DNA from 3 places in the Paenibacillus sp. MY03 genome. Region 1 is predicted to be linked to each of the others. Evidence: riboswitches for the same ligand, from Rfam matches in the RefSeq annotation. Region 1 holds a riboswitch; each other region holds the start of a gene.

What was found. A riboswitch is a leader RNA that binds a small molecule or an ion and turns the genes downstream of it on or off. The one in region 1 is predicted to bind cyclic di-AMP.
Region 2: another riboswitch for cyclic di-AMP. It lies ahead of B1748_RS21350 (C40 family peptidase); the one in region 1 lies ahead of B1748_RS02280 (APC family permease).
Region 3: another riboswitch for cyclic di-AMP. It lies ahead of B1748_RS16025 (universal stress protein); the one in region 1 lies ahead of B1748_RS02280 (APC family permease).

The regions. Positions count from the first base shown of each region.
Region 1 is NZ_MXQD01000002.1:140,753-148,282, reverse strand. It holds gene B1748_RS02285 (LacI family DNA-binding transcriptional regulator) at 1-60, shown strand, start outside; gene B1748_RS02280 (APC family permease) at 146-1,972, opposite strand; cyclic di-AMP (ydaO/yuaA leader) riboswitch at 2,160-2,328, opposite strand; gene B1748_RS02275 (FecCD family ABC transporter permease) at 2,566-3,645, opposite strand; gene B1748_RS02270 (FecCD family ABC transporter permease) at 3,632-4,681, opposite strand; gene B1748_RS02265 (ABC transporter substrate-binding protein) at 4,693-5,739, opposite strand; gene B1748_RS02260 (beta-galactosidase) at 6,992-7,530, opposite strand, start outside.
Region 2 is NZ_MXQD01000030.1:76,590-84,119, reverse strand. It holds gene B1748_RS21355 (MFS transporter) at 1-476, shown strand, start outside; gene B1748_RS21350 (C40 family peptidase) at 563-1,045, opposite strand; cyclic di-AMP (ydaO/yuaA leader) riboswitch at 1,050-1,201, opposite strand; gene B1748_RS21345 (glutamine--tRNA ligase/YqeY domain fusion protein) at 1,548-3,212, shown strand; gene mobA (molybdenum cofactor guanylyltransferase) at 3,953-4,768, shown strand; gene B1748_RS21325 (GNAT family N-acetyltransferase) at 4,872-5,390, shown strand; gene B1748_RS21320 (VanZ family protein) at 5,442-5,906, shown strand; gene hisC (histidinol-phosphate transaminase) at 5,903-6,961, shown strand.
Region 3 is NZ_MXQD01000014.1:64,094-71,623, forward strand. It holds gene B1748_RS16020 (TetR/AcrR family transcriptional regulator) at 1-60, shown strand, start outside; cyclic di-AMP (ydaO/yuaA leader) riboswitch at 993-1,142, shown strand; gene B1748_RS16025 (universal stress protein) at 1,273-1,692, shown strand; gene B1748_RS16030 (potassium channel family protein) at 1,717-2,379, shown strand; gene B1748_RS16035 (TrkH family potassium uptake protein) at 2,411-3,763, shown strand; gene B1748_RS16040 (TetR/AcrR family transcriptional regulator) at 3,858-4,460, shown strand; gene B1748_RS16045 (ABC transporter ATP-binding protein) at 4,483-5,337, shown strand; gene B1748_RS16050 (fluoroquinolone export ABC transporter permease subunit) at 5,334-6,050, shown strand; gene B1748_RS16055 (hypothetical protein) at 6,031-6,759, shown strand; gene B1748_RS16060 (sulfatase family protein) at 7,298-7,530, opposite strand, start outside.

The DNA of each region.
Region 1 (7,530 bases):
CATCCAACGGCAAGCTACGAGCGGAAGCTGATTCGGGGCCGACTCGTCATCAACGAATAGGCGCATGTCAGCCAACAGAAATACCCCCGGAAACGGCAAGCTCGGCTTGCTCGATTCCGGGGGTTCTTTTTGCGGGACGGCAAAGTTATTTTTTCAGATGGTAAGGAACGGTCGTGACGATCACGTCCTTCTGATACAAAAGACGGGTCCGGATGTAGAAGCTGGTCTGGTTATGCAGAAAGTTATGCCAGCCCTTCTTCGGTATGAATTGGGGAATGATGACCGTCACCTGGTAATGATTTTCCTTGGCCTTGCGGTCCACGACGTCGATAAACTTCATGAGCGGCTGTATGATGCTCCGGTACGGCGAATGCAAGGTGACGAGCCTGACGTCCGGGTGCAGCTTGCTCCACTTGTCCCGGAACGCGGCTTCCTCCTCCCGCTCGAACGGCACGTATACCGCGATGATCTGGCTGGCGGCAAGCGATCTCGCGTAGCTCAGCGATTGCTCCACGACATGAGTGATCCCTGCCACTGGCAGAATCAGAACGTTGCCTTCGATAACCTCCACCGGCTCGCCCGTGGATAGGCCAAGCTGCTCGCCCACCGCTCCGTAATGCCTGTTAATGCCGAGCAACACCCAGATCAGGACGGGCAGAAATACAAGCACGGGCCATACCTGCGGAAACTTCGTCAGGAAAAACATCATCGTCACCACTAGGCTGATCGCCGCGCCGACCGTGTTAATCGCGAGCTTGATCCCCCAGCCGGCCGGCTTCTCGCGAAGCCACTTGCGCATCATGCCGGATTGCGACAGCGTAAACGGGATGAATACGCCGACCGCGTAGAGCGGAATCAACTGTTCCGTATGTCCGCCAAAAAGCACGATGAGCAGGATGGAACAAATGCCAAGCATGATGATGCCGTTGGAATAACCAAGCCGATCGCCCCTCGCCGTAAACATTCTGGGGATAAACTTATCTTTGGCCAGATTGACCGCGAGCATCGGAAAAGCGGAATAACCCGTATTGGCCGCCAGGATGAGGATAAGCGCCGTCGTTCCCTGAATGGCATAATACATGAAGTTTCGCCCGAACGCATCCTCCGCGATCTGCGAGACGACCGTCGCCTCCGCAATCGGCGCGATTCCGTACTCGTAGGCCATCAAAACGATGCCCGAGAATAGCACCGCGAGCAAAATCCCCATCGCGGCAAGCGTTCTGGAGGCATTGACCGGCGCGGGTTTCCTGAAGTTCGGGATCGCGTTGGAGATCGCTTCAACGCCTGTCAGCGCGGAGCTGCCGGAAGCGAATGCCTTCAGCAGCAGGAAAAGTCCGATGCCTGCCACCGGCGTCCCTATGGGCGTATGCAATTCCTGCGGAATCGCTCCCGTTGCCATGTCGTACAATCCTTTTCCAATCAGAACGAACAATGCAAGAACGAACAAATATACGGGATAAGCCAGGACGGACGCCGACTCCGTTACGCCCCGCAGGTTAAGCAGCGTAAGCAGAATGACGAATACGACGGCAATGGGCACCGTATACGCATGCAAGCTCGGGAATGCGGAGGTGATGGCATCGGTTCCGGCCGAGACGCTAACCGCTACCGTTAAAATATAGTCGACCAACAAAGATGCGCCGGCGATAAGGCCGGGGTACTTGCCCAGATTTTCTTTGGAGACGACGTAAGCGCCGCCCCCTTGCGGATAGGCGTATATAATTTGCCGATATGACAGAATAAGCGCCGTCAGCAGCAGCAGGACGCCGATTCCGATCGGAATGGAATACCAGAACGCTGCCATGCCGACGGTCATTAACACAAGCAGAATTTGTTCGGGGCCGTATGCGACGGACGACAACGCGTCCGACGAGAGAATCGCCAGCGCTTTTGTTTTGTTCAACTTCTGCTCGCCAAGCTCCGTCGACTTCAGCGGTCTTCCGATCAACACTCGTTTAAGCGCGGATAACATTAGAGACACCGCCCGACTGGAGCCTTTTTATCGTTGATTTTTTCAATTCGTTCATCTCCCCTGTGCATGGTTGGCTGGAAGGGAAGGTTTCTACTTCGTCTGCTGCGGCATTCCGGCGGGCCCATGCCGTTTTTTGCGCAGCAAAAAGCCGCAAGGCAGCACCTTGCGGCTTAACGAGCCGAAGTCATACCCATTCCAATAACGCTTACGAGGTTAGCTGACGGATTCGGGCCATTAGATAGCCCTACGGCGGTTGTTATGCCGATTCACCCCTGACGCTTGTCTTTAACGATAAGCGCCGTTTGGTTCCCCCGCTCTTCTTCATTGTCCTCAAGAAGACTCAGCGAATTTATGATGTAGTGATCATAACTCGTTTATTGAAGGGTGTAAAACGACATTTCGGCTCAAAAACGGTTGTTTCCATTCAAAGATAGCCAATAAAACGCTCGCAGCAGTTGCTTCTTATTCATTTGATCCGTGGATATCGTTTTTTCTCGCCTTTATCCGAGATATCCTTGAAAAATGCCCGCTTTCCTAATGCCGGTGTTCTTTATCCCATGCCCGCTTAGTATATCCCAGGTTTGGCAAATATCTCAGATCCCCCGCTTTCCCGCCAGGCTTCCACGAAGCAGATAAAGAAAAAACGGTGCTCCCAGCAGTGTCGTGACCGCGCCTGCAGGCAGGCTCGTCACACGATGCTCCATGCCCGGCAACGAGAAGGAGAGCGTCGCGCTCCCCGCGATCCAATCCGCGGCAATCAGCAGCGTTCCCGCCAACAATACGCTTGCGGGAAACAGATAGACGGGATGCCGGCCGACCAGCTTCGCCGCAATATGGGGACCGATCAAACCTGCGAAGCCGATGGCTCCTACCGCGGACACGGATACCGCCGTCAGCGCCGCGGCAAGAAGCAAGAGGAGCAGCCGGGTACGAAAAAGGGGCAAACCGAGCCCGACCGCCGTCTCGTCGCCCAGTTGCAGCACCGCCGCCCTTCTTGCCATCAGCAGCGCGCAGGGAACAAGCGCCAGCGCCCATGGCCATATCATGTTCCAGTGCGCCCATACCCGTCCGTTAAGCGAACCGAACGACCACAGCAGGATGGACGCCAAGCCCTCCTGCTGTCTCAGCATAAGCAATGAGTTCGCCGCCTGCAGCACGGAAGCTGCCACGACGCCGATCAACGCCAATCGCGGGCCGCTGCCGCCGGTTCTCCCATTGATCATGTAAAGCATGCCAATCGAGAGCAATGCGCCTCCCAATGCGACAATCGGCATCCGTCCGTTTATGGGAATCGCGGCCGTCGAGAACTGCATCGTCAATATGACGGCCAACACCGCGCCTGCCGACACGCCGATCAAGCCTGGCTCCATGAGCGGATTCCGCATGACGACTTGAAGAATGGCTCCGGCAAGTCCAAGAAGACCTCCCGCCGTCATGGCGACAAGAGCCCGCGGCAGACGCAGATTCCAGACGATATGCCGGTGTCCATCCGGCCCGTTTCCTGACAGGGCAGCCATTATCTCTTCCAAGGACAGCGGCGTTCGGCCGAAGGCAAGATGGAGCAGCACGAGCGTCGTCAGCACGGCAAGCAGGACACCGGTTACGATCCAAAATCTGCGGGAATGTCGGGCTGACCGTTCACCAATTCCGGGAATAGCCTTATTGTCCGCCATGGAATGCTCCTCCATTCTTTCTCGACAGAATCAACAGCAAGACCGTCCCGCCGATCAACGTCGTCCAAACGCCGACGGGCAGCTCCAACGGAGCGAACAGCAGCCGCCCCAGTTGATCCGCCAAGGCGAGCATTACGGCCCCTATCAACGCCGAGACCGGCAATACGAGACGCGCGTCCTGCGAAAGTATGACGGCTCGCGCCAGATGCGGAGCCAGCAAGGAAACATAGCCGATTGGACCGCACTCGGCGACCGTCGACGCCACTAGCATCGCGCTGGCAAGCAGGATCACAATTCGTGATTGACCAGCGTTGATGCCGAGCCCCGAAGCCGAATCGTCGCCAAGCTGCAAGAGATTAACCCGCTTCGCAATAACGAACGCAACGGGAAGCATGGCGGCGAACCAAGGCAGCACGCGAAGTACTTGCTCCCAGCCGCGGTTGGCGAGCGAACCCAGCAAATACGCATAAAACAGATTCACGTCATTGCTGGTACCCATGGCGATCAGCACGATAAGCAGGCCGTTCAGCATCGCCGTGACCGACATCCCGATCAACAGCATGCCCGCCGCTCCACGGGCGATCCTTGCGGCTATGATAACGACGGCGCCACCAGCCAGCCCTCCCGCCAAGACACACAGCGGCTGCAGATGGTAGGGCACGGGCAGCCTCAGCACAAGAATCGCGGCCGCAGCAAGCGACGCCCCGGCGGACAAGCCCAGCAATTCCGGGCCTGCAAGCCGATTGTTCATCGCTCCTTGCATCAGCGTACCGGATACAGCCAGCATGGCGCCTACCATGAGCCCCAGCACGATACGGGGCAGCCGAATTTCCGCTACGATCGTCCGGACCAAAGCATCTCCTTCTCCGGAAATCAGCCCCGCCAGCTCTCCCCATGACGGCGATGGGCTGCCTCCCTTTAAGCCGACGGCGATGACCGCAGCTATCGCGAAGAAGCCAAGCAGCGCTGCTGGCAGCAGTCTTCTTTGGGGACGCCTCTCTATAGGCTTCGGGATCGCAACAGTCTCGCTTGGCATATTCAATCCTCCTAGAATAAATCCGGATACAGGATGGCCAGCGCCTCGTCCATTAGAATGCCAAGCGAGCGGGTTCCCCGCCCGTCGCCCCAGATCGGCGAACGCACTTCATGCACTTGCCCATTCTGCACCGCCTTTAGTTTGCTCCAGAGCGGGGAAGCCGCGAGCTGCTCCGATACGGGCAGCGTGCCCGGGCTGTAAGAATAACTTTCGACGAAGATGACATCGGGATCCTCGACAAGCAATCGTTCCAGCGAATATGGCACGCTGCCCTCTCCGTAAGGATCGTCCTCCGCCTTCTCCACCTGCCACGGATAGTTCGAGAACTCCTTCATGACGGTTCCTCCAAGCCCGGTTGCCGTTATAACCGAGAAGTTGACGTCCGAGCCGAAAATAATGAGTGCCTTTTTGTCCATCGGGCTTTTCTCCTTGGCCGTTTCCAGCTTCTCCATGAAACGCGCCTTCGCGGCCGCCGCTTCATTGGTTCTGCCCGTCAGCTCGCCGATCTTTTCCAGGAATTCCAGTGAATCTTTATAGCTTTTGGGATTGGCGAGATAGAGCGGAGCTATACCGTCCAGCCCTTCCCTCAGCGTGTCGTGGACGCCTTTCAGGCCGATTACGAGCTCCGGCGCCGCCGTCACGAGATCCTCCAGGCTAGGCTCGAAAAAGCTTCCGCCGATCGACGGGAAGGACTCTCCCTTGCTTCCGTAAAACTCCGGCGAGCTCGCGATGACCCGAACACCGCTCTCCGCGATAGCGGCCGGCTCCATGCCCAGCTCGGCCAGCACGTCAATACAGAGGGATACGATGCAAGCGACTTTTTCCACCAGCCCGTCGAACGTGAGCTTGGTTTCTGTATCGTCCGTGACTTCGATTGGCCCGGCCTCTGCTGGGGCTTCTTCCCTTTGATTCGACTCTGCATCGTCATGCTGAGACGATTGGGCCGGTTCCCCTGAAGGCGCGGCGGCGCCCTCCTTTCCATCGTTATTCCCTCCGCATGCCGTTGCCAGCAGGGCAAGGACGAGCAACATCATCAACCAACCGTGTTTCCTCTTCATGATTCTTGATCTCCTTTTGCGCTTAATGACCGGTAGCCGGTTGCGCTTCATATAAGCGTAATCATTACGATCTTAGTTCGGAAAAAACGACTATTTTAGCCAGTTATTAATTCGTAATAATTACTATTTATGAATGTTAACAAGAGACGGAAATGTTGTCAATTGCTTTTTCTCGGCTTTTCTCGGCTTTTTTCGTCTGCCTTCAGGCAAACAAAACACTTATACTGCCCAGTTGCCCCTCCGACAAACATTCGCATCACATGCCTGGATCAACTTTCCCAATACTCAGAGATTCGTTTCAAAACTAACTATCGACGATCCAACTTTGATGAATATCCCCACTACTCAGAAGATTCGTCCTAGAGCTAACTATCAGCGATCCTCCTATGATGAATATCCCCGCTACTCAGAAGATTCGTCCTAGAGCTAACTATCGGCGATCCTCCTATGATGAATATCCCCGCTACTCAGAAGATTCGTTATAGAGCTAACTATCAGCGATCCTCCTTTGATGAATATCCCGTCTATTCAGGACAGGTTACTACGTATTCTTGCCTGAACAGACGGGATATCGTTCAGAGGGGAGTGAGGACGATCGCTTCATATCGAGTACCAGCAATGCTAAAAGAGATTTTCCTGAGTAGATGGGATATCGTTCAAAGGGATGCGTTTGGATGGTCAAAGCTGATCGGCGACCTACAGCACGAACCTTCGACAAATAGGTACGCCCTCGGGGCGCACAACCGGCGGCCGGCATCACCACGAATAGTTTGTTGTAGAGCACTCCTCGCCGATCACGTACTGATAGAGAAAGTATGGGAAAATGATGTTTTCCTATAAGTCAACATTCCTATACGTGAACAAAATCACCCTTACTGGCAATTTCGATCGCTCCGTTGTGCAAGTTTGTCCTTCTAGCAACGGACAGGAGCGTCGCTATTCTTCGATTAAACGATGTTTCTAAAATCTAACGGACACACACGCCACTATTTACCCCATCTGAGTAGCTTTTTGCTTTGTTTTGGCCATATAACGACGCTCTTGTCCGTTAGAATTTGATCCTTGTGTAAAATGGGCTATTAGTGTCGCAGGAGTCCGTTAGATTCTCAATCGGTCAAAAGCAAACCTGATCCGTCGGTAGCCCGGGAACGAGCCAAATCAAAGGTTGCTTCTGAATGCCTAAAACCTCCTTGCTTCACGCTGCTAACTCCTCTGGCGCACTCGGCTGCAACCACGAACACTCCTGTTGCTGCTATCCTCGTACCGCCGCCCGTTTCAGCATACGAATGCCGTTTACCGGCAGCGATACGACCGATTCCTCCGCTTCGCCGCTCTCGAGGTCCGTATAGAGCCGGCCGTCTAACTTGACTTCCGCCGCCTCAGCTCCGAAGTTCATAAGGAACACATAATCCCATATCCCATCCGTTCTCAGTTGTGCGGTTACACCGGCTGGCAGCTCCGACTGCAGCGCGCGAGCCGCGCCGGATTCGGCCGCAACCGACCTATAGAAGTCGAGCAGGAAGTCATCGCCCAGCCGCGTCGCCATGTAATAGGCTTTGCCCTCGCCTAGTTTGTTAACGGTCAGCGCCGGACGTCCCGCATAGAAGCTGTCCGTGTAATGTCCCAGCACCTCTGCGCTCTCCGCATGCACCAGCTCGCAGATCTCGCGCGCCTCGTAGTTGCCTGACAAGCCCAGTGTATTGCCGGCAAGCAAGGACAGACCGTTGCGATCCTCGTCATAAAGCCCTTCGATCTCTTCCGCCCAGATGCCAAGCGTCTTGCGGAGCGGAC
Region 2 (7,530 bases), on a different contig from region 1:
TGGGAGAAGCCGGCGCGGCTGCTTCACTTAGCTTGTTCTGGGGAACGATCGTACTGGGCAGGCTGTTCGCGGGAGTGATTGCGGAGAAGGTCGGCTATGGAAGGTACCTGACGATATCTACGCTGGGGGCCGCGATCGTATTCCTGCTAATGACGATTACGACCAGTTTGAATTGGATGCTGCTATTGATTGCGCTTGGCGGACTGTTTTTCTCCGGCGTGTTCGGCATCGCATTGGTGTACGCCAACAGCTTGCTGCCGGGTATGACGGAGCGAACGACTAGTCTAATGGTAGCATTTGGAGGTATCGGCGGCGCCTTGTTTCCGAGAATGACGGGCTGGCTGATGGATCGCTTCGAAGTGGAATATACGCTTGTTTATCTTGCCGTTCTGGTTGTCATTATGCTCGTCCTGCTTGGAGTGATCCTTCATCAAGGGCGTAGATTGGCGGGTCACGTGGAGCGGCTGCGGTCGTAAGCGACGGATTGCACAATGAGAAAAGCAAACGACTGTCGAACAAAAGAACAGCCTCCCCGTTGCCGGGGAGGCTGTTGCCTTGTCCATTATTTGGCTGCGACTGCGTAAGTCTCGAATTGCTTGGCATCCATGACGCTGCGCGCCGTTACAAAACGGGACTTATAATAGGAACTGTTAAGTTCGTCGATGATAACTCCGCGGCTTGTAGAAGCATGGGCAAACTTGCCGCCGCCTACGTAGATGCCTGCGTGCGTGATTTCACCGTTTACCTTGCCGCTTGTGTCGAAGAAGACAAGATCGCCTGGCTGCAGATCAGCTTTAGCGACTTTGGTTCCGACTGTTGCTTGGTCCACCGATCTACGAGGAAGATCAACGCCCATCTTCTTGAATACGTAGCTGGTAAATCCGGAGCAGTCAAAACCTTTTGTGGTGGTCCCGCCGTAAGAATATGGCGTGCCAATTACATCATCAATGATGCTGTCCATCTCTGAGCTTGCGAAAGCGCTTCCTGCCTGGAAAGCCAGCAGAAGCACAAGCCCTAGTAAAACAGAGCTAATCTTCTTCTTCAACTTATGGTTCTCCTTCCGGTGCCGACGAGGTTAGCTGTGGGGTTCGGTTGAAGGTTCCCTATGACTTCTCAGGCGCTGTAGAACACCAGACGTCGAAGTCAATTCACCCAGAGTGGTTCCCCCGTTTCCCGATTGGGAATTAGGCAATGTCATCCAAAGTTATTTTCTAAGGATTATAATAATGGCAAAATGTAGATTCGTGTTGAATATGAGAAGATATTAATATTAGATTCATAAATAATCCGTTTCAAATTCAAAAACCATGGGTAGAAGGCGCTTCCAAAGCGTGTAATTTAGCTAAATTTTGTGTATCATAAGGAGATACAATGAATCGGCTGTCGTTGTTGAAAGCGGCGAGGCGCGATAAGGCGAAGGGTGTTGTCCCGTGTCGGACAATCCTCTATAAACAACGTTAGAATCGACGTGAAGGCCTGGGGATTGCCAGACATTCCCCGGATGGGCGCACGAGTGGAAAAGGGGTAGGTCGCAAGTGGAAAACACAATGGAGAACAAGTCATCATCCTCCAATTTCATCAAAAATATTGTCGTGGAAGATTTAAAGAGCGGCCGCGTGCAAGAGGTCGTTACGCGCTTCCCGCCGGAGCCGAACGGCTATCTGCATATCGGACATGCGAAGTCGATCTGTCTGAACTTCGAGCTCGCGGATGAGTTCAAAGGAAAGACGAATCTGCGCTTCGATGATACGAATCCCGTCAAGGAGGACACGGAGTACGTTGAGGCCATCCAGGAGGACGTGCGCTGGCTGGGCTTCGATTGGGATGAGCTGCGTTTCGCCTCGGACTACTTCGAAGAGTTATATAATCGAGCGGTGCTTCTTATTAAGAAAGGAAAGGCCTACGTCTGCGACTTGACGGCGGACGAGATGCGCGAGATGAGAGGGACGCTTACGGAGCCGGGCAAGGAAAGTCCTGGCCGAAATCGCAGCGTGGAGGAAAATCTGGATCTGTTCGCGCGGATGCGCGCGGGAGAATTCAAGGATGGCGAGCGCGTCCTGCGGGCGAAGATCGACATGGGTTCGCCAAATATCACGATGCGCGATCCCGTTCTCTATCGGATCTCCCATTCGCATCATCACCGGACAGGCGACGCTTGGTGCATCTATCCCATGTACGATTACGCCCACCCGCTCAGCGACGCGATCGAAGGGATTTCCCATTCCGTTTGTACGCTGGAGTTCGAGGACCATCGTCCGCTATACGACTGGGCGATCGCGGAATGCGAGATGGAGAGCACTCCCCGCCAGTACGAATTCGCGCGGCTAAACATCACCAACACGGTGATGAGCAAACGTTATTTGAAGCAGCTCGTAGACGAGGGCGTTGTAGACGGCTGGGACGACCCGAGGATGCCGACGATCAGCGGCATGCGCCGCCGCGGCTACACGCCGGAGGCGATTCGCGCATTCTGCCGCGAGATCGGCGTTGCCAAAAGCAACAGCGTCGTGGACGAGCGGAATCTGGAGCACTTCATCCGCGAGGACCTGAAGCTGAAGGCGCTTCGGACGATGGCGGTGCTGCGGCCGCTTAAGGTCGTCATCACCAACTATCCGGAAGGACAGACGGAGCTGCTGGAAGCGGAGAACAATGCGGAGAACGAAGAAATGGGCATCCGCCAAATTCCGTTCTCGCGCGAAATTTATATCGAACGCGACGACTTTATGGAGAATCCGCCGAGCAAGTATTTCCGCTTGTTCCCTGGCAACGAGGTGAGGTTGAAGCATGCTTACTTCATTACTTGCCAAGAGGCCGTGAAGGACGAGAACGGCGAAGTCGTAGAGCTTCGCTGCACGTACGATCCGAAGACGAAAAGCGGGAGCGGATTTAGCGAGCGCAAGGTGAAGGGGACGATCCATTGGGTTGAAGCGTCGCAGGCGGTACCGGCGGACTTCCGTTTATACGAGCCGCTTATTTTGGACGAGGCGTCGCAAGGGTCCGATAAGTCGTTCCTGGAACGCATCAATCCGAATTCGCTGCAAGTCGAGCAAGGTTACGTAGAGCCGAACATGAAGGACGCTGTCGGAGGCGACAAGTTCCAGTTTTTCCGCCACGGCTACTTCAGCGTCGACTCCAAGGATTCGGGCGGCGGCAAGCTGGCCTTTAATCGAATCGTGTCGCTCAAGAGCTCGTTCGACCCGACCAAGGCTTAGGGAGCGGGAGGGCCTGAGATCGGCGAGAGTGCGAGGGTGAGATCGGCGAGAGAGCGGGGGCCAGAGATCAGCGGGCTGGAGTGCCAGAGGACAGCGAGAGTGCGGGTGCCAGAGATCGGCGGGCTGGAGTGCCAGAGGACAGCGAGAGTGCGGGTGCCAGGGAGCGGCGAGAGCTGGAGGGCCAAAGATCCAGCGAGATCGGGTCCCTCGCAAGCCTCGCCCAGACTGATGAGTTCGCTCGATCTGGGGGATTAGCTCGATCTTGCGATCTTACGGATGTGTTTGGCTCCGTGGAGCGCCGAACCGGTCCAGCCTCACGGCTTGGCCGGCTTTTTTGGAATGGCGACAGTATTCAGGTAGCGGGCAAAATGAATGGAGCAAGTTGGCAGGCGGTAGGGATTTAGCAGACAAGTGTGGGCTAACGGACATGCGAGACGTTATTCGAGCAAAAACGGGTATGGAGCGATTCTAAGGGACATAGAAGACGCTATATGGCCCCGAACGAGCCAGTTGGCTGTTATTAACCAGTTATAGCGTCGCTGGTGTCCGATAGAATTCGGAAATGCGCTGAAATGGGCAAATAGCGTCGTTGTTGTCTGTTAGAATTGGAGTAACCGTGGGTTGTATGTGAGAGCGTAACGGTTGGTGAAGGAGCGCAAAGAGGAACACCGACAAAATGGGCAAAAAGCGTCGAAGATGTTCGTAAGAAGTTGAGTAACTAGGCGCGAGGGGGCGGGACAATGACGGTAACCGAATTTGGGACTAACCCGCCAAACCCACCGGCCCCACCGGGCATACCGAACCTGTCAAACCCACCGGTCCCACCGGGCATACTGAACCTGTCGAACCCACCGGCCCCACCGGACCCACCGGACCTACTGAACCCACCAAACCCACCGGTCCTACCGGACCTGTCGAACCCGCTACAAGCGCGGCTTATTCCGATCTGCCACGGGGTGATCCTGGCTGGAGGGCGAAGCTCGCGCATGGGGCGGGACAAGGCATTGCTGCCCGTGGGAGGACGACCGCTGCTGGCGCGACTTATCGGCGAGCTGCGAGAGGCGGTGACGGGCGAGATCGTTGTGGCGGTTAGCTCGCCGGAGCGGGAAGCCGCCTATCGGAGCTTGCTCGGCCCGTTGCCCGGCGGAGTCGCATTCGTCCTCGACCGGCAGCAGGACGCGGGGCCGGTTGCAGGTCTCGCGGCGGGACTGGCTGCGCTGCCGGATGGCTATGCGTATGCGACCGCCTGCGATACGCCGGAGCTGTCGCGACAATGGCTCGTGCGATTGCTGCACGAAGCGATGGCGAACGGCGCCCCGGCAGTCGCAGCCCAAGGCGAGCCGCTGCACGCGCTGTACCACACGGGGCTTGCGCGGCTCGCGGAGCGGGCGTTAGCCGACGGCGATTACCGTCTGATCTCTTTGCTGCGCCGCGCCGGAGCCGTCGAGCTGACACTGACCGAGCAGGAGAAGGCGGCATACGGACTCTATAATCTGAATACGCCGGAGCAATACGAGACGTATTTGGCGAACAAGCCTCATAAGATAGAAGAATGAGTGAGTACACTAAATAAGATAAGCGGGACGACGATGGCCGCAACAGACAGCAAGAGCAGCTGGAGCAATCGGCAGAGGATGACGGAAGGCAGGGACATCGGAGATGACTGACATCAATCAGACGTATGAAATAAGGGACGCAGCCGAGCGGGATTTGGATTGCATCGTGGAGATATACAATTCTACTATTGCGGGTCGGGTCGTGACCGCGGATCTCGAGCCGGTATCGGTAGAGAGCAAACGAGCCTGGTTCAATGCCCATTCGCCGGAGGAAAGACCCATCTGGGTTGTTCGCAGGCGGGAAGACGGCGAAATCGCGGCTTGGCTGAGCTTCCAATCGTTCTATGGCAGAGCCGCTTACCAGGCGACGGCGGAGATCAGCATCTATATTGCGGAGGAATATCGTTCGCAGGGACTGGGCTCCTACCTGATCGAAAAGGCGATAGAGGCATGTCCGCGGCTGGGTCTGACGACGCTTGTCGGCTTCATCTTCGGTCATAATGGGCCGAGTCTGGCATTGCTTGAGAAGTTTGGATTCCAGCGTTGGGGCTTGCTGCCGAGAGTGGCTGTGTTGGACGGCGTGGAGCGGGATTTGGTCATTGCGGGTCTTCGAGTAACGTAACTTCACGCAATACTCAGCTCCCTTCCAGCAAGGGGCGGTTAGGGGGTGGCGGTGGTCAAGCTGTTTCGGAACGCCTACAGTAAGAACATCTTTTTTAACGGCTTCTTGTTGATTTGCGCATTGGTCTATGCCGCTATTATGTTATACTTGCTATTCTATCGGAATCGCTATTTCTACACCGGTTATGCGTACAATTTGGTGCCGTTCGATACGATAGAGCGATATATCGTGCACCGGGACCACTTCAACTTCGACACCTGGTTCAAAAATTTATTCGGAAACGTCGTCCTCTTCATCCCCATCGGTATGTTCCTGCCGTTGTTTAACAAGCGGTTCAGGTCCGGCTTCCGGATGGTGGCGGCTTGCGTGACGATAATTACATGCGTGGAGCTGGCGCAGATGTTGCTTCGCGTTGGCAGCTTCGATATTGACGACATACTGCTGAACACGGCGGGCGCCTGGATCGGTCTGATGCTGGCGCGGCCGTTCATGACAGAAGGGAGATTGAACAAGTGAGCAAGTTCTGGAGTCCGCTTGCAGCTTCGCTCGTGCCATACGTGCCCGGTGAGCAGCCCAAGGACAAGACCTATGTAAAGCTGAATACCAACGAAAATCCGTACCCGCCTTCCCCTGCCGCGCTGAAAGCGATGGAAGACGCGGTTAATTACGACCTGCGTCTATACCCCGATCCTACCTGCGACGAGCTCGTTCGGGCAGCAGCGAATTATTACGGTTTGTCGCCTGAGCAGACCTTCGTCGGCAATGGCTCGGACGAAGTGCTGGCGTTTGCGTTCGCGGCGTTCTTCGATCCCGCGAAGCCTCTGCTGTTCCCGGATATTACATACAGCTTCTACAAGGTGTATGCCAAGCTGTACGGACTGTCGCCCAAGCTGATTCCATTGGACGAGGATTTCAATATCCCCATGGATCAGTTCCAGGGCGAACACGGCGGCATCATCATGCCGAATCCCAACGCGCCGACGGCGCAGCTCATTCCGCTGTCCGAGATTCGCTCCTTGCTGGAGCGCAATCCTGACAACGTCGTCATCATCGACGAAGCATATATCGACTTCGGCGGAGAATCAGCGGTAACCCTGGTGCCGCAATTCCCGAATCTGCTCGTCGTGCAGACGTTGTCGAAGTCTCGTTCGCTAGCGGGACTTCGCGTCGGCTTTGCATTCGGCTCGGAGGAGTTGATCGACGGTCTTAATCGGATTAAAAACTCGTTCAACTCCTACACAATGGATCGAGTCGCTCTTCGCGGCGCGGTAGCCTCGCTTGCGGACGAAGCTTACTTCCGCGAAACGACGGATAAGGTGGTTGCGACCCGTGAGCGCGTAGCTCGGCAAGTGAAGGAGCTTGGTTTCCGTTCGACGGACTCCAAGGCGAACTTCCTGTTCATCGAGCATCCTGCTATTCCGGCAAGCGAGCTGTTCGCGGAACTTCGGGAGCGGGGCGTGCTGGTGCGCTACTTCAATTCCCCGCGCATCGACAACTACTTGCGTGTCAGCATCGGCACCGACGAGGAGATGAATACGTTCGTCGGGGCTCTGAGGGAGATCGTGGAGTAGCGGAAAAACGGTCCGCGGCGATGGCGCGGAACAGAGCCAATTCATAAATAATCGCCAAACAAAACAACAGCCATGACAGGCGCCCGGATGGGACGGGGCCTGGCATGGCTGTTGTTTTTGGTTAGTGGCGGGCGCCTGCGGCGCATGATCGCCGGAGAGTCGGAAGTCTCCGGCGAAGTCTGCCGCGCGCGAGGCGCCCGCATTGCGAGCCAGCTCTCCCGTGCTCCGACGGGCTTAATGGCGGGGGCTATCAAGCGGTCGCGGTGAAGCCGTCTGAGGAGGACGGCCTCCGTCCGGCTCGCGGATGGATAATTGTGCAGATGTGCTCAAACAAACTGTTGCAACGTGTCTAGTGGTGCGGAATTGCTCAAACAAACTGTTGCTACGTGCTTAGTGGCGCGGAATTGCTCAAACAAACTGCTGAAATGTGTCTGGTGGTGCGGAAGTGCCTAAAGTTACTCTTGTTACCTACTGCCAATTGTGCATTTATGCTCAAATTAATGTCTGTAACCTGCTCAATCTGCTGGAATTGTTCAAATATACACAAATGTGGAGCCTGATAAGGTTGA
Region 3 (7,530 bases), on a different contig from region 1:
GACCTCAATAAATTGTTCTTTTATGGACTTGTCGGAAGCAAACATAATTGGGAGGAATGACTAGTTACCTTGCCGATCGCTCTCCGGTCTTAAACATTTCCCTGATTTTAATCTTGGTTCAGGATGTTAGAAATAGGAGGCCTCTCTAGACAATCAGAACTTTCTCCTCGGGATACCGGAATTTCTCCCGACTGTGTTTTTGCGACAATGCAAATGCAAGTGTTGTTCGGTAAAAATAATGTGTTAGACTGATGTCGTTGATTTAGCGCGGTTTTTGAATTGATGAATCGTCAGCTTTTAAAAAATAAGTTTTAGACTGATCAATTAATGAAAGAGCGGCAGACCAAGATTTGATAAATAAAGCCTTAGACTGCCGCTGTTGTCATCCAACTAACGTTCTCCGTTAGGTTAAAGATGTTGAACTGTTTTATTGCCATTATAATCAGCCAATATGAAAGACACCAATTATGGTTTTCCCATCAACATCATGTAGCGGGATATCACGACCACCCGCAGGTCTATTCTTCTGTATGGCAAGTGCTTCCTCAGGTGTCTTAAATCAGGTCCCGTTTCATTGGAAGTGGCGTCTGCGTCAGAACCGTATGTCTGTCCGTTCTCAATGCCGAAGTGACTTCGAAAAGAACCTCTTTAAAATCCTGCAATCACCACACTCACGGAAATAACCATGACTGCCAAGGCGCGCATAACATAGATAATACGACCACTACCAGCTCACTATAAACTATAAGTCATAAATCCAAGACCGCCAATCTGATTCAAGTGGGGCAAATCTGAACTTATGAAAAACATAACGAATGATCCCCTTTCCATTGCCCACTCAAAAGAAATTGAAACGTCTTTGCTCTATCTTCGTATTATTGCCTGAAAATACCACTACATTCAACCATAACTATGCAAGCAACCCATGATTGATTTCCCGGATCAGCTGTTTACTTTTGAAATTAACTGCTTTATGATAAGTTACAACAATTGTATATTCATCGCTTAATCCTCTTTTGAGGAGCGGGGGAACCAACGAAGCATAATCGCTTCAGGGGTGAATTCTTTCTTTTGCAGAAAGAACGGGGACTCTCAGACCCGAATCCGACAGCTAACCTCGTAGGCGTCATGAGAGAGATCATGAATGCGTCTTTGGTTTGTCCTGACATAGCAATCCGAAGCTTGGCAGCAGAATTTCTCTGCTCCAAGCTTTTTTGTCGTTTCACAGCAATCATTCTGTTACTTTCAAGTTTCAGCAAAGGAGTATAGCCCATGTTAAGCAGTGAGAAAATTATGGTATGTGTGTACCACGGGCCAAACGGAGAACGGCTGATCCGGCGAGGAGGCCGATTAGCTGCCCTTTATCAATGCCCATTGTTCGTACTGCATGTACAGACTGAACAAGAGAATAACCAGATTAGCCAAGACAAAAGTGAGCGCATTCTCCATTGGAAAACGATATCCGAAGAATGCCATGCCACGTTTATGACCAAAACTCGTGGCAATCACAAGGTCTCCGATGTGATTGCCGATACGGCTGAGCAAATTCAAATCACACAATTAATCATCGGGCACCCCGGTATGACACGATGGCAAGAGATTTGGAATGGCTCCATTGTCAATGAACTATTAAAGAAAATTGGAGAAATCGATATTCATATTATCGCCTTTCAAGAGGGTCGGGATAGATAGACATAAGGAAAGGATGTGCTATGCATGAAAAAACAGTTTATAGTGATTGGCCTGGGCCGATTTGGGTCTAGCTTGGTGCACACTTTGATTCAGAATGGTCACGAAGTACTCGCCGTTGATAAGGATGAGCAGCTCGTACAAGACATATCCGGCGTAGCGACTCATGCTGTGCAAGCAGATTGTACAGATGAAGGAGTACTGAAAGAACTGGGCGCACGAAACTTTACCCATGCGATTGTTGCTATCGGAGAAGATCTGCAGGCGAGCATATTGGCAACCTTGTTGCTTAAAGAATTGCATATACCGAAAATAACGGCCAAAGCTAAAAACGAAATGCATGGGCAAGTTCTAATCAAAGTAGGGGCAGATCATATTGTGTATCCAGAACGAGACATGGCTGCTCGCCTTGGAAATCAATTAAGCTCCGATAATCTGATTGACTACATTGAGTTGTCTCCCGTTCACAATTTGGTCGAACTGAAGGCCCCACCTGCTATGAATGAACAGACTCTTCAACAATTAAATATTCGGGCCAAATACGGATGTACCATTATGGCGATCAAAAAGGGAGTTCATATCAATATTTCACCAAAGGCAGAGGATGAAATTAACACGGGAGATATTCTGGTGATAATCGGCAGTAACGCGGATATTCGAGACTTGGAAGAAGACTATGAACAGAAATGAAGATCGTATGCATAGCCGTTCTCTTTTCACTATGCTTGTCGCCATCGTAAATCGGCTGAAAACACGAACAAGCCCTCCCCAACTCATCTTGATGATCTTTTTTTGCTTGATCTGGGTAGGCGCTTTGCTTCTAATGCTCCCCTATTCATCATCATCCGGCCAATCGATCGGCCTGCTGAATGCCCTCTTTACGGCAACCTCCGCCATTTGTGTCAATGGCCTGGTTGTCGTGGATACGGGAAGTGTGTTCTCTACCTTCGGGCAAATCGTCATTATGATGCTCATTCAGGTCGGCGGCCTTGGCTTTATGACCGTCGGCGTAATGGTGGCTATCATGATCGGCAAAAGGATCGGCCTTCGCCAAAGGCTGATCATTCAGCAGGCCACGCACTCGACATCATCGCAAGGCTTGGTCAAATTGTCGATCTTTATGGTGCTTATCGCATTTGCATTTGAGGCATTGGCGACATTGGTACTCACCCTGCATTGGCAAGCAGATATGGGTTGGGGTCAAGCTGCTTTTTATGCGCTCTTTCATTCCATTTCGGCGTTTAACAATGCGGGCTTCGCTTTATGGTCGGACAGTTTATCTCCATTTGTTGGCGACCCTGTAGTCAACATCACCGTCATCCTGCTGTTTATTATCGGGGGGCTTGGCTATATTGTCGTCGTGGATGTTTTTCGCAAACGTTCATGGCGCAAATTATCCCTGCATGCCAAAGTTGTCTTGCTTGGTTCCGGTATTTTGTTTGCCGCGGGCTTCTGCTTGATCTACCTGTTGGAAAGCTGGAACCCCGCAACCTTCGGCTCCTTGTCTGCCGGGGAGCGGATATGGGCCGCCTTATTCCAGGGGGCTACGCCCAGAAGCTCCGGGTTTAATACTATAGACATTGGCAGTATGTTGGCCGCGTCGCAATTCCTGATCATCATTTTAATGTTCATTGGTGCAGCTTCCGGTGGAACAGGTGGAGGCATTAAAGTCAATACGATGTTTGTGCTCGTACTTGCAACCATTAATACGTTCCGCGGCGGCGGACAAATTCACGCCTTCGAGCGCAAAATTGCCATCGAGACAGTCATGCGCGCATTGGCTGTTGTGATCAGTTCCCTTGCGGTAGTCCTTTTGGTCTCCCTTCTTCTGACGATTTCAGAAGGCATGCTGGAGGAGCACTTTCTGGAGGTACTCTTTGAGGCCACCTCGGCCTTTAGTACAACCGGATTATCCATGGGCCTCACAAGCGATTTGTCTCCGCTTGGCAAAATCATCGTGACCATTACCATGTATGCTGGGCGACTGGGGCCCCTCACACTGGCTTTTGCCTTAGCCCAAAAAAAGCGTTCATCTAAAATTGGCTATCCCGAAGATCATATACTGATTGGCTAGACAGGAGCGGACTTCCGCTCCTATTATTTTTAGCTTGCATCATTTTAATGAATGAATTATAATTTTATTCATACATTCACTAAGAGGTGCCTTTATGCCAAGAAAATTTGATGACAATGAAAAGAACAGCATTCATAACAAATTGCTGGATGCCGGATACGAATTGTTTTCACAGTATGGATTTAAAAAAACAAGCGTCAGTGATATTGCTAAAGCTTCCGGCATTGCTTCCGGGACTTTCTATTCCTTCTATGCTAGTAAAGAAGAACTGTTCTTCGCCTTAATGGAGCAAGAAGAGCAGCGCATTCAACACAGCCTGCTTCAGCAGCTCCACGGCGCTCCCGTGAACAAGGAAGCGTTTATCGTTTTTTTAAAGCAATCTCTGGAACTGATCATCGACAATCCAATTTTGAAAGAAGTGCTCTTGCCTGAGCAACTTGAGTCCATCATCCGCAAAGTGCCCGCTTCCCAGTGGGAAGGCAACTACGCTGGAGACGTCGAGAAGCTCGGGCCGCTTATCGTAGAATGGCAATCACGCAACGTTGTGCGCGCCGACCTGGAGCCCGCGCTGATTGCCAATCTCATTCGTTCGCTGGTTCTGCTTTCGCTGCAAAAAAAAGCGATTGGCAATTTTTCGGATACTTTCGAGCATTTAGCAACTTCGGTTGCACAATACTTAACGACCACTGACCATTAATTAACCCTACGAGGTGAACGTTATGATCGAGGCGACCCATTTAGCCTATGTCTATCCTGCTGCCAAACGTCCTGTCCTGGATGGACTTCACTTTCACATCCAGAAAGGAGAAATCTTTGGATTTCTTGGACCTTCCGGGGCTGGAAAAAGCACAACGCAGCAAATTCTTATCGGGAAACTAAAGAAATATAGCGGCTCAGCTCGAGTGCTAGGCCAGGAAATTCGCTCAGCGAATGCAGCGTTTTATGAACGCATTGGCGTCGCTTATGAATTCCCTCATTTCTACAATCGCTTTACGGCGCTTGAGAATCTGCAGCACTTCCGTTCTCTTTATCGGAATCAACTGACCAATCCGGTTGCGTTGCTGAAGCAGGTCGGGCTGGAGGATGCCGCCCACAAAAAAGTAGAAAGCTTTTCCAAAGGCATGAAAATGAGGCTTAATTATTGCCGTTCCGTTCTAAACAATCCGGAGCTGTTGTTTCTCGACGAGCCGACTTCTGGTCTCGACCCCGTACATGTCGACAATCTGAAACGTCTAATCGAAGCCAGACGCCAAGCCGGAGCGACAATTGTCATTACGACCCATAACATGCAAGCCGCCGAGCAGCTATGCGACAGGGTGGCTTTTATGATGGACGGGCAAATCCGCTTTATTGACTCGCCCCGAAACTTAAAGTTGCTGAGCGGCGAACGAAAAGTACGTGTGGAATACGAGCTTGGAGAAAAGCGAGCGACGGAGGATTTTCCAATAGAGGGTATCGGGGTAAATGAGCGTTACCTGTCACTCATTCGCTCGCATCGAATCGTAACCATGCATACGTTGGAAGCATCGCTTGAAGACATCTTTATCGCCGCTGCTGGAAGCAAAACGCCATGAGGTTATCGCGACTGGTTTGGTTCGATGTCTGCTATCAATGGCGGCATCGCTATTATCTGGTCTATCTGATCGTCTGCTCCGTGTACGTTGGCATTTTGCACGCGATCCCGGATTCCTACGCTGAGCACGTACTTGTATTGCTCACCTTTTCCGATCCATCAGCGCTCGGGCTATTGCTTGCCGGCAGTATCCTTCTGCTTGAACGGGATCAGGGAATCTGGAATGCACTTTTTTCAACTCCCTTGCGGGCTTGGGAATACCTGACCTCCAAGTGCTTATCTCTTGGCTTTTTGTCTCTGTTGGCTGCATTGGCTATTCATTTACCTGTTAGCGGTTTGCCGAAATCTCCCTTTGCTTTCCTACTTGGCATCACGCTAACATCGTTTTTCTTTACCCTGTTGGGCATGGCTGCTGCCTTGAACAGTCGCTCGATCAACGGCTTTTTGATACGTTCACAACTTTTTGCCCTGCCCTTTACACTTCCCATTCTGGAATATTTAAACGTGGCTCATATTCCATTGGACCGTCTACTACCATCCAATGGCTCTCTTATTCTAATCTCAGGTTCTGCTCGTCCACCTGCACCAGCCGAGACTGGATATGCGTTTGCTATTCTGACCCTATGGATCATCGGTGCCGGAATCATCACCTTGTCTTTACTAATTGCGAATACCAGACAGCGGGAGGATCGTCATGGCTCTGAACAAATATAGCGCATTGCTGCGACAGGATTTAAGAAATGGGTTGCGCGACCCCATGCTTATGCTTATTTTCATCGGTTCTTTGTTGATTATTGCTGTATTTCGATACGGTTTGCCTTTACTAAGTAATTGGCTTTTCGTGAAGCTGGGGGTTGACTTGCAGCCTTATCATTCACATATCGCTGCCTTTCTCCTCTCATTAATTCCGCTCCTTATCGGTTCTGCAGCAGGATTGCTCATGCTCGATGAAAAAGACGAACGCATTGTGGACTACTATGCCGTCACTCCCTTGCGCAAACAAGGCTATTTCATTTATCGCCTGCTCTTGCCTGTGACACTCTGCAGTTTGTTCCTGCTGCTATTTATAGGGGTCAGCGATAATCCTTCAGCACATTCAGCATTGCCTTTGCTGTTGCTTGCTCTTGAAGCCCCCCTGTATGCTTTGTTCCTGGCAAGCGTTGCATCCAACAAAGTCGAAGGACTGGCCTTAACCAAATTTATCAGTCTTTCCGTCCTCGGTGCAATATGCTCAAACTTAGCGACTGCTCCCTGGCATTGGTTGGGAAGCTGGCTTCCGGCTTTTTGGCCGTTTCAGCTTTACCTTAGCCTTGGTCATACAGGGTCCATCCAGGCTGCTCATCTGGTTCAGTTCCTGATGGGCCTCGCTTTTCATTACCTTCTTCTATATGCTGGATTAAGATGCTTCTCCCGCCAAATATAAGCTTCTTACCTAACCCTCGATGTACCGAAAAATCGGAACTAAGCAAAGTACGGTCACTCGGAACAATGTTGTTTTGTAAATGGTCGATTTTATGGAACTGGGGATTGATCACTTTACTATAACCTGCTCTTGTTCTAAATTTTTGGCCCTGCGCAAAAAGGATCATCTCATTGCAAGACAGTGAAGGACTTCGGCATATTGCTGACGATGTGCTCTGTGAGGCATTTCAAGAAGAACTGGGACTCACGTCTAACTCAGCCGCTCAGCTCAGTCGTAAACACGATCAAGTGTATCCAGAGCTGCTGCAGCAAATGTTAGAGCGCATTGTCAAACGGATTTTGCCACATACCGAGCCCCAACTCACCGCCATTCGACGTAAACAGACCCTCATGGATGGATTTCCATGGCTCTGTTGTGTTGAACTCCTAAGTCAAAGAAATTCATCTCATGGGTTGTGACCACCGTTATCTCGATAATGTAAACTTCTATTTTAAGGGCACGAAACTCAAAAATGATCGGCTTTTTGAGATGTAATAAGTTAATACACCCATGTCCGAGGCAGAGGCCGTTCTACCTGCAGCGTTCTGACAAGCATTCGCTTACGCATCTCCTGCAGCAGCTCTCTATGCTCTGGTTCGTCTGCCAGATTCATATACTGCATGGGATCCATACGAAGATCGAACAGCGACTCCTTCCCGTCAGACTCGCAGACGTAGCGATGATGCTTCGTGCGAATATTCTTCCAGCCGTGGAACTCCATAAGCGCTTCTT